Regions from separate parts of the Streptomyces sp. NPDC051555 genome, predicted to be linked through region 3. Evidence: predicted binding sites of a transcription regulator. Region 3 holds the regulator's gene; each other region holds the start of a gene.
The links. Region 3 encodes HrcA, which represses chaperone genes, less so after heat shock. Its sites were predicted from a motif close to TTNGCACTCNGNNNNNCNGAGTGCNAA; they were not measured.
Positions count from the first base shown of each region.

Region 1 (3,260 bases), on a different contig from region 3:
CGTCTTCATCCCGCACGACCTGGAGCAGGGCAAGGTCGTCATGGCCGGCGTGTACGGCGGTGACCTGGTCGGCATCGAGGGCAACTACGACGACGTCAACCGCTTCTGCTCGGAACTGATCGGCGACCCGCTCGGCGAGGGCTGGGGCTTCGTCAACGTCAACCTGCGCCCGTACTACGGCGAGGGCTCCAAGACGCTGGCGTACGAGATCTGCGAGCAGCTCGGCTGGCAGCTGCCCGACCAGATCGTCATCCCGATCGCGTCCGGCTCGCAGCTGACGAAGATCGACAAGGGTCTGCAGGAGCTGATCAAGCTCGGCCTGGTCGAGGACAAGCCCTACAAGATCTTCGGCGCCCAGGCCGAGGGCTGCTCACCCGTCTCGACCGCCTTCAAGGCCGGTCACGACGTGGTCCGCCCGCAGAAGCCGGACACCATCGCCAAGTCGCTCGCGATCGGCAACCCGGCCGACGGCCCGTACGTCCTGGACATCGCCCGCCGCACCGGCGGTTACGTCGAGGACGTCGACGACACCCAGGTCGTCGAGGCCATCAAGATCCTGGCGCAGACCGAGGGCATCTTCGCCGAGACCGCGGGCGGCGTGACCGTCGGCGTGACGAAGAAGCTCATCGAGAACGGGCATCTGGACCCGGCGCTGACGACCGTGATCCTGAACACCGGTGACGGCCTGAAGACCCTGGAGGCGGTGGCCGCCGACAGCGGCCAGACCGCCACCATCCGCCCGAGCCTGGACGCGTTCCGCGCCGCCGGCCTGGTCTGATCACCCCTCGAACCCCGGAAAGGCAGTAGCGCCATGAGCGTCAACGTCCGCATCCCCACCATCCTGCGCACCTACACGGGCGGCCAGGCCGAGGTCGCCGCCGAGGGCGCGACCCTCAGCGAGGTCATCGACTCCCTGGAGCAGAGCCACCCGGGCATCTCCGCCCGCGTCCTCGACGACCAGGGCAAGCTGCGCCGCTTCGTGAACGTCTACGTCAACGACGACGACGTGCGCTTCGAGAGCGGGCTGCAGACGCCGACGCCCGACGGCGTGGGCGTCTCGATCATCCCCGCCGTCGCGGGCGGCTGACCCACCCCGGCGCGGTCCGGACCACCCGGCCTCGTAGACCAAAACCTGAATTGCCCCCTCCGGTAGGAAACGGAGGGGGCAATTCTGCTTGGTTGGGCGCGGTAGAGTTGGGGAAGTCCCCACCGCTGTTCTTGCCCGCCGCATATGAACGGGTCGCGGAAGGGTTGACATTGAGTCAACATGCGTGCGCGCTATGGGTCGTTGGCGTGGTTTGTCCGGCCCGAGTTGCCCCGGAAGATTCCTAATTTTCACCCTATTTCAATGTAATGGCGTGTCCAGAATTCTCGTGGGAATGACCTGTTGCAGACAGCAGCGGTGCAGATACATTCAGCCCCGGTCGAGGCGTTCCGGCGCAAGTTCTGACCCGGGTCCGCGAAGTGCGGTCCTGCGCAAGGGCCAGTAATAGGGGAGTTAGGCATGGCTCAGGGCACCGTCAAGTGGTTCAACGCGGAGAAGGGCTACGGCTTCATCGCGGTCGACGGTGGTGCGGATGTGTTCGTCCACTACAGCGCCATCCAGATGGACGGGTACCGCACCCTTGAAGAAGGTCAGCGGGTCGAGTTCGAGATCTCGCAGGGCCAGAAGGGTCCGCAGGCGGACATGGTCAAGCTCGCAGTCGGCTAGCCGGAGCGATCGACCACCGACATACGAACGCGCGGGGCCCGCATCCTGAGACACGGATGCGGGCCCCGCGTGCGTTCCCGGCGGGCGGCGGCGCCCGCCGCAGTGCGTGCGGGAACGCGTGCAGGGCCCCGCCGTTCACCGGGTGTTCCCCGAAGCCGCTTGCACTCGGGGGTGCCGAGTGCTAATCATTGGCGTTAGCACTCTCCAGGTGAGAGTGCTACCAAAACGAGGACCGGGTCGGTGAGGCCCAGCGGGTCGGCGGGAAGGAACCGTCGGACCCACAGGCCGTCCGTCGCGGGCGCGGGCGCGGTCCGGGAGCAATCCACCGCTGTCCGGGAGGACCACTTCAGATGGCCAAGATCATTGCGTTCAACGAGGAGGCCCGGCGCGGTCTCGAGCGAGGCATGAACCAGCTCGCCGACGCCGTCAAGGTCACCCTTGGCCCCAAGGGTCGCAACGTCGTCCTTGAGAAGAAGTGGGGCGCCCCCACGATCACCAACGATGGTGTCTCCATCGCCAAGGAGATCGAGCTCGAGGACCCGTACGAGAAGATCGGCGCCGAGCTGGTCAAGGAAGTCGCCAAGAAGACGGACGACGTCGCCGGCGACGGTACGACCACGGCCACCGTGCTGGCCCAGGCGCTCGTCCGCGAGGGCCTGCGCAACGTAGCCGCCGGCGCCAACCCGATGGCCCTCAAGCGTGGAATCGAGAAGGCCGTCGAGGCCGTCTCCGCCGCCCTGCTGGCCCAGGCCAAGGACGTCGAGACCAAGGAGCAGATCGCTTCTACGGCCTCCATCTCCGCCGCTGACACCCAGATCGGCGAGCTCATCGCCGAGGCCATGGACAAGGTCGGCAAGGAAGGCGTCATCACGGTCGAGGAGTCGCAGACCTTCGGCCTGGAGCTCGAGCTCACCGAGGGCATGCGCTTCGACAAGGGCTACATCTCGGCGTACTTCGCCACCGACATGGAGCGCATGGAGTCGTCCCTCGACGACCCGTACATCCTGATCGTCAACTCGAAGATCGGCTCGGTCAAGGACCTGCTGCCGCTCCTCGAGAAGGTCATGCAGTCCGGCAAGCCGCTGCTGATCATCGCCGAGGACGTCGAGGGCGAGGCCCTGTCGACCCTGGTCGTCAACAAGATCCGCGGCACCTTCAAGTCCGTCGCCGTCAAGGCCCCGGGCTTCGGCGACCGCCGCAAGGCCATGCTCGGTGACATCGCCATCCTCACGGGCGGCACGGTCATCTCCGAGGAGGTCGGCCTCAAGCTCGAGAACGCCGGTCTCGACCTGCTCGGCCGCGCTCGCAAGGTCGTCATCACCAAGGACGAGACCACGATCGTCGACGGCTCCGGCGACAGCGACCAGGTCCAGGGTCGCGTCAACCAGATCCGCGCCGAGATCGAGAACTCCGACTCGGACTACGACCGCGAGAAGCTCCAGGAGCGCCTCGCGAAGCTGGCCGGCGGCGTGGCCGTCATCAAGGCCGGCGCCGCGACGGAGGTTGAGCTCAAGGAGCGCAAGCACCGCATCGAGGACGCCGTCCGCAA
Region 1 is NZ_JBITDP010000019.1:88,021-91,280, forward strand. It holds gene thrC (threonine synthase) at 1-778, shown strand, start outside; gene ACIBEA_RS31595 (ubiquitin-like small modifier protein 1) at 812-1,087, shown strand; gene ACIBEA_RS31600 (cold-shock protein) at 1,505-1,711, shown strand; gene groL (chaperonin GroEL) at 2,062-3,260, shown strand, end outside.
Region 1: the regulator HrcA is predicted to act here: its motif matches at 1,870-1,896, upstream of groL (chaperonin GroEL).

Region 2 (3,260 bases), on a different contig from region 3:
GCGCCAGGTCCACCGGCTCGGTGCGCGGCGCGGGCCGCCCGTCGAGCCGGGCCAGCAGCAGCAGGTCGGCCGCGATCCGCTGGAGCCGCTCGGTGTCGGCCAGGGCGGCCGCGACCGACTCCCGGTCGGGCTCCTCCAACGCCACCTCCAGCCGGGACCGCACGGCGGCCAGCGGATTGCGCAGCTCGTGCGAGGCATCGGCGGTGAACTGGCGCTGGCGCGCGTCCGAGCGCTCCAGCCGATCCAGGGTGTCGTTCACGGTCCGGGCGAGGCGCGCGATCTCGTCCGCCCCGCCGGGGTCGGGCACCCGCCGGTCCAGCTCGCTCGCGGTGACCGAGGCCAGGGCGTCGCCGATCGCGGTGACCGGACGCAGCGCCAGCCCCGCGACCCACCAGGCGAGCGCGGCGGCGAAGGCGATCAGCGGGGGCGCGCCGCCCAGCATCCCGTAGGCGACGGAACGGGTGGCGCCGTCCACGTCCCCGAGGACGGTCATCGCGTAGACGTAGTGCGGCGTCCCGGCGGCCCCGGGCGCCCCGGGGGAGCGGACCACGACCACCGCGCGCCGCTCGCCGCTCCCGGGGGCGGGCGGCGGCAGGACGGCCGCGCGCGCATCCGCCCCGGCGGCCGGCCGCAGCCCCGCCAGCTCGGCGGGCAGCCGCCCGGGATCCCCGCTGGCGGCGGTCACCGCGCCGGCGGAGTCCAGGACGAGCACCAGGTCCACCCCGCTCTCGGGGGCCGGCAGCCGCCCCGCGGGCAGGGTCCGGGTGTCGAGCTGGGCCGCCACCTTGCGGGCGGCCAGTTCGGTGCGGCCGTTGGTGTTGTCCAGCAGGTTGGCCCGCAGCAGGCCGTAGAGCCAGATCCCGCCGACGGCCAGGACGGCCGCCATGGCGAGCGCGGCGGCGAGGGCCGCGCGGGCCCGGACGCTGCTGGGCCGTCTCTTGCGGGCCTTGGGCGGCCTAACCACCGTCGGGGGCCATCCGGTAGCCGGTGCCGTGGACGGTGCGGATGGAGCGGCGCCCGAAGGGGGCGTCGATCTTCTTGCGCAGCGAGGAGACGTACACCTCGACGATGTTCGGGTCGATGCCCGCGGAGCCGCCGGGGGAGCGCCAGACCTCGTCGAGGATCTCCTGCTTGGCCACGGCCCGTCCCGGGTTCTCCATCAGACAGGCCAGCACGCCCAGCTCGCGGGCGGTCAGCTCGATGTCCAGGGTGCCCCGGCGGCAGCGGCGGGCCTCGGGGTCGAGGAAGAGGTCGCCGGCCTGGAGGGTGGCGGCGCGCCCGGGGGCCCCGGCCCGCCGGGCCAGCGCCCGGACGCGGGCGCACAGGACGACGAAGGAGAACGGTTTGGTCAGGTAGTCGTCGGCGCCGGAGTCCAGGCCCTCGGCCTCGTCGTACTCGCCGTCCTTGGCGGTGAGCATCAGCACCGGGGTCGCGTCGCCGTGGGCGCGCATCCGCGTGCAGATCTCGTACCCGCTGAGCCCGGGCAGCATCAGGTCCAGCAGGACCACGTCGTAGGGACCGCCGCTGAGCGCGAGTTCCAGGCCGCGGTGGCCGTCGTGCGCGACCTCGACCCAGTGGCCCTCGGCGGACAGGCCGCGCCGGAGGGACTCGGCCAGCCCCTCTTCGTCTTCGACCACGAGAATGCGCACGAACCAAGCGTCACACACCGGGCGGGGACAACACCGGACGCGAGAAATTGGCACTCCGCTTGACCGAGTGCTAATCGCCGGAATAGTCTCGGGCCTGGCACTCGCCACTGGTGAGTGCCAACACAGCGACAGGCAGGTCCGGCACCCGCGACGACGGAACCACCTGGTCGCCACCCCAAAACAGTTAACCCCGTGAGATCTCCGAAGGGGGAGACCGGATCGTGACGACCACCAGCTCCAAGGTTGCCATCAAGCCGCTTGAGGACCGCATTGTGGTCCAGCCGCTCGACGCCGAGCAGACCACGGCTTCCGGCCTGGTCATCCCGGACACCGCGAAGGAGAAGCCCCAGGAGGGCGTCGTCCTCGCCGTGGGTCCGGGTCGCTTCGAGGACGGCCAGCGTCTTCCGCTGGACGTCACCGTCGGCGACGTCGTCCTGTACAGCAAGTACGGCGGCACCGAAGTGAAGTACAACGGCGAGGAATACCTCGTCCTCTCGGCCCGCGACGTGCTCGCGATCGTCGAGAAGTAAGTCACTTCTCCAGTTTTGCTTTGAGCTACGCCCCTGGTCACCCCTGCTGATGCCGGGCGGCGAGGGGCGTAGTTCGTTCAAGGCGGTCGCGGTGAGCGGCCGGGGATCGCAACGAGAGGGCTGAACCGCTCCCATGCCGAAGATTCTTAAGTTTGACGAGGACGCCCGTCGCGCTCTGGAGCGCGGTGTCAACAAGCTTGCCGACACGGTCAAGGTGACGATCGGCCCCAAGGGCCGCAACGTCGTCATCGACAAGAAGTTCGGCGCCCCCACCATCACCAACGACGGTGTCACCATCGCGCGCGAGGTCGAGCTCGACGACCCGTACGAGAACCTCGGTGCCCAGCTCGTGAAGGAGGTGGCGACCAAGACCAACGACATCGCGGGTGACGGCACCACCACCGCCACCGTGCTGGCCCAGGCGCTGGTCCGCGAGGGTCTGCGCAACGTCGCCGCCGGCGCCTCCCCGGCCGCCCTGAAGAAGGGCATCGACGCGGCGGTCAAGGCCGTCTCCGCCGAGCTGCTGGAGACCGCCCGCCCGATCGAGGACAAGTCCGACATCGCCGCCGTGGCCGCGCTCTCCGCGCAGGACACCCAGGTCGGCGAGCTCATCGCCGAGGCGATGGACAAGGTCGGCAAGGACGGTGTCATCACCGTCGAGGAGTCCAACACCTTCGGCCTGGAGCTGGAGTTCACCGAGGGCATGGCCTTCGACAAGGGCTACCTCTCCCCGTACATGGTCTCCGACCAGGAGCGTATGGAGGCCGTCCTCGAGGACCCGTACATCCTGATCAACCAGGGCAAGATCTCCTCCATCCAGGACCTGCTCCCGCTGCTGGAGAAGGTCATCCAGGGTGGCGGCTCCCGCCCGCTGCTGATCATCGCCGAGGACGTCGAGGGCGAGGCGCTCTCCACCCTCGTCGTCAACAAGATCCGTGGCACCTTCAACGCCGTGGCCGTCAAGGCCCCCGGCTTCGGTGACCGCCGCAAGGCGATGCTCCAGGACATGGCCGCCCTCACCGGCGCCACCGTCATCGCCGAAGAGGTCGGCCTCAAGCTCGACCAGGCCGGTCTGGACGTA
Region 2 is NZ_JBITDP010000003.1:454,330-457,589, forward strand. It holds gene ACIBEA_RS10580 (sensor histidine kinase) at 1-964, opposite strand, end outside; gene ACIBEA_RS10585 (response regulator transcription factor) at 957-1,649, opposite strand; gene groES (co-chaperone GroES) at 1,871-2,179, shown strand; gene groL (chaperonin GroEL) at 2,313-3,260, shown strand, end outside.
Region 2: the regulator HrcA is predicted to act here: its motif matches at 1,697-1,723, upstream of groES (co-chaperone GroES).

Region 3 (3,260 bases):
CCAGCCCGCCCGCCTCGCACACGGCGGCGGCCAGCGGCGGGCAGGAACCGCCGCCCGCCATCGGGGCCTGCACGATCGGGTACTGGTGAAGACCGTTCGGTGCGGAGGACATGCCGAGCATCGTGCCATGTCCCCCGCACCAGACCGAATCGTGCAATTCGCCTGGCATAGTCCGGTTCCCCGGTGTGCCGGACGCCCGCCCGGGGCGTCCTTCGCCAGTGCGGTCAGCGCCCGTTGAAGGCGTCCTTCAACCGACTGAAGAGGCCCTGCTGCCCGGGCTGGAACTGCCCGGTGGGCCGCTCCTCGCCGCGCAGCTTCGCCAGCTGGCGCAGCAACTCCTCCTGCTGCGCGTCCAGCTTGTTCGGGGTCATGACCTCGACGTGGACGATCAGGTCGCCACGGCCGCCGCCGCGCAGGTGCGTGACGCCGCGGCCGTGCAGCGGGATGGACTGGCCCGACTGGGTGCCGGGGCGGACGTCCACCTCTTCGAGGCCGTCCAGGGTCTCCAGCGGGCACTTCGTGCCGAGGGAGGCCGCCGTCATCGGGATCGTGACCGTGCAGTGCAGGTCGTCCCCGCGGCGCTGGAAGGTCGAGTGCGGCAGCTCGTGGATCTCGACGTAGAGGTCGCCGGCGGGGCCGCCGCCGGGGCCGACCTCGCCCTCGCCCGCGAGCTGGATGCGGGTGCCGTTCTCGACACCGGCCGGGATCTTGACCGTCAGGGTGCGGCGGGAACGGACCCGGCCGTCGCCCGCGCACTCGGGGCACGGGGTCGGGACCACGGTGCCGAAGCCCTGGCACTGCGGGCAGGGCCGCGAGGTCATGACCTGGCCCAGGAAGGACCGGGTGACCTGCGAGACCTCGCCGCGGCCGCGACACATGTCACACGTCTGCGCCGAGGTGCCGGGTGCGGCGCCCTCACCGGAGCAGGTGGTGCAGACGACGGCCGTGTCGACCTGGATGTCCTTGGTCGTCCCGAAGGCCGCCTCGTCGAGTTCCAGGTCGAGGCGGATCATGGCGTCCTGGCCCCGGCGGGTCCGCGAGCGCGGTCCGCGCTGCGAGGCCTGCCCGAAGAAGGCGTCCATGATGTCCGAGAAGTTGCCGAAGCCGCCGGCTCCGAACCCGCCCGCTCCGCCGCCGCCCGAGGAGGACAGCGGGTCGCCGCCGAGGTCGTAGACCTGCTTCTTCTGCGGGTCCGACAGCACCTCGTAGGCCGCGTTGATCTCCTTGAAGCGCTCTTGCGTCTTCGGGTCCGGATTCACATCCGGGTGGAGTTCACGCGCGAGGCGCCGGAAGGCCTTCTTGATCTCGTCCTGGGAAGCGTCGCGGCGCACGCCGAGTACGGCGTAGTAGTCCGTGGCCACTTACGACTCCGCCAGGATCTGTCCGACGTAACGTGCCACTGCGCGTACCGCTCCCATCGTTCCGGGGTAGTCCATGCGGGTCGGTCCGACCACGCCGAGTTTGGCGACTGCTTCGCCGCCCGAACCGTAACCGACCGAGACGACCGACGTGGAGTTCAGTCCCTCGTAGGCGTTCTCGTGCCCGATCCGTACGGCCATTCCCGACTCACTGGCCTCGCCCAGCAGCTTGAGGAGCACGACCTGCTCCTCCAGCGCTTCGAGCACCGGCCTGATCGTCAGGGGAAAATCGTGTCCGAAGCGGGTGAGATTGGCGGTGCCGCCGATCATCAGCCGTTCTTCGGCTTCCTCCACGAGGGTTTCGAGGAGGGTGGCGAGGACGGTGGAGACCGTCGCCCGGTCCTCGGTCTCGAAGGACTCCGGGAGGTCCTGCACCAGCGGCGGCACGTCGGTGAACCGGCGGCCGACGATCCGGCTGTTGAGCCGCGCCCGCAGGTCGGCCAGAGAGGTCTCCCCGAAGGGCGTCTGGCAGTCGATGAGCCGCTGCTCGACCCGGCCCGTGTCCGTGATCAGTACGAGCATCAGGCGGGCCGGGGCCAGCAGGAGCAGCTCGACGTGGCGGACGGTGGAGCGGGTCAGGCTGGGGTACTGGACGACGGCGACCTGCCGGGTGAGCTGCGCCAGCAGCCGCACCGTGCGACCGACGACGTCGTCGAGGTCCACGGCGCCGTCGAGGAAGTTCTGGATGGCCCTGCGCTCGGGCGTCGACAGCGGTTTGACGCCCGCCAGTCTGTCGACGAAGAGGCGGTAGCCCTTGTCCGTGGGGATGCGCCCCGCGCTGGTGTGGGGTTGGGCGATGTAGCCCTCTTCCTCCAGCACGGCCATGTCGTTGCGCACGGTGGCGGGCGAGACGCCGAGCCGGTGCCGCTCGGTGAGCGCCTTGGAGCCGACCGGCTCCTCCGTCCCGACGTAGTCCTGGACGATGGCGCGGAGCACTTCGAGTCTGCGTTCGCTGAGCATCGCGCACACCTCCGTCTGTGATGCCTGTTCGTGTGGAGCCTGTCCACCGGCCGTCATGGCGGGTGCCACTGGCACTCGCGGTCGGTGAGTGCCAGAGATCCCCCGGTCAGTGTACGGCGGGTACGTACGGCGTTAGCAAGGGCGGCCCGTCAAGGTACCGCGCGGGGAGCGACCGCTCGACTAGCGTCGCCGCATGGACGTGAGTTGGGAAGACGCGGGTTGGGAACGGCTGACCGAGCGGTCCGGCCGGCTGCGACTGCCGGTGTGGGACTGCACCGCGGGGCTGGTGGTGGGCGATGACGCGGTCCTGCTCATCGACCCCGGATCCTCCGTCGCGGAGGGGGCGGGGCTGCGGGTGGCGGCGGAGCGAATGACGGGCCGCCGGGTGACGCATATCGCATTCACGCACGGCCATTTCGATCACGTTCTGGGCGCGGCGGCCTTCCCGGAGGCCCAGGTGTACGGCGCGGTGGGCCTCGACGCGCTGCTGATCACCGGCCGGGACGGGCTGCGCGAGGACGCCGTGCGGCACGGGCTGGCGCGGGCGGAGGCGGCCGCGGCGACCGAGTCGCTGGTCGCCCCGGGGCATCTGGTGTCGGGCGAGTGGACCCTGGAGCTGGGCGCGGTGCAGGTGCTGCTGGCCAATGTGGGACCCGGGCACACCGGGCACGACCTCGCGGTGTTCGTGCCGGGCGGCCGGGAGGTGGTCTTCTGCGGGGATCTGGTCGAGGAGTCCGGGGAGCCGCAGGCGGGCCCGGACGCGGTGCCCGCGCAGTGGCCCGCCGCCGTGGACCGGCTGCTGTCACTGGGCGGCGACGACGCGCTGTACGTGCCCGGTCACGGAGCGGTGGTCGACGCGGCCTTCGTGCGTGCGCAACGCGA
Region 3 is NZ_JBITDP010000023.1:109,587-112,846, reverse strand. It holds gene ACIBEA_RS34575 (nitronate monooxygenase) at 1-112, opposite strand, end outside; gene dnaJ (molecular chaperone DnaJ) at 225-1,361, opposite strand; gene hrcA (heat-inducible transcriptional repressor HrcA) at 1,362-2,378, opposite strand; gene ACIBEA_RS34560 (MBL fold metallo-hydrolase) at 2,572-3,260, shown strand, end outside.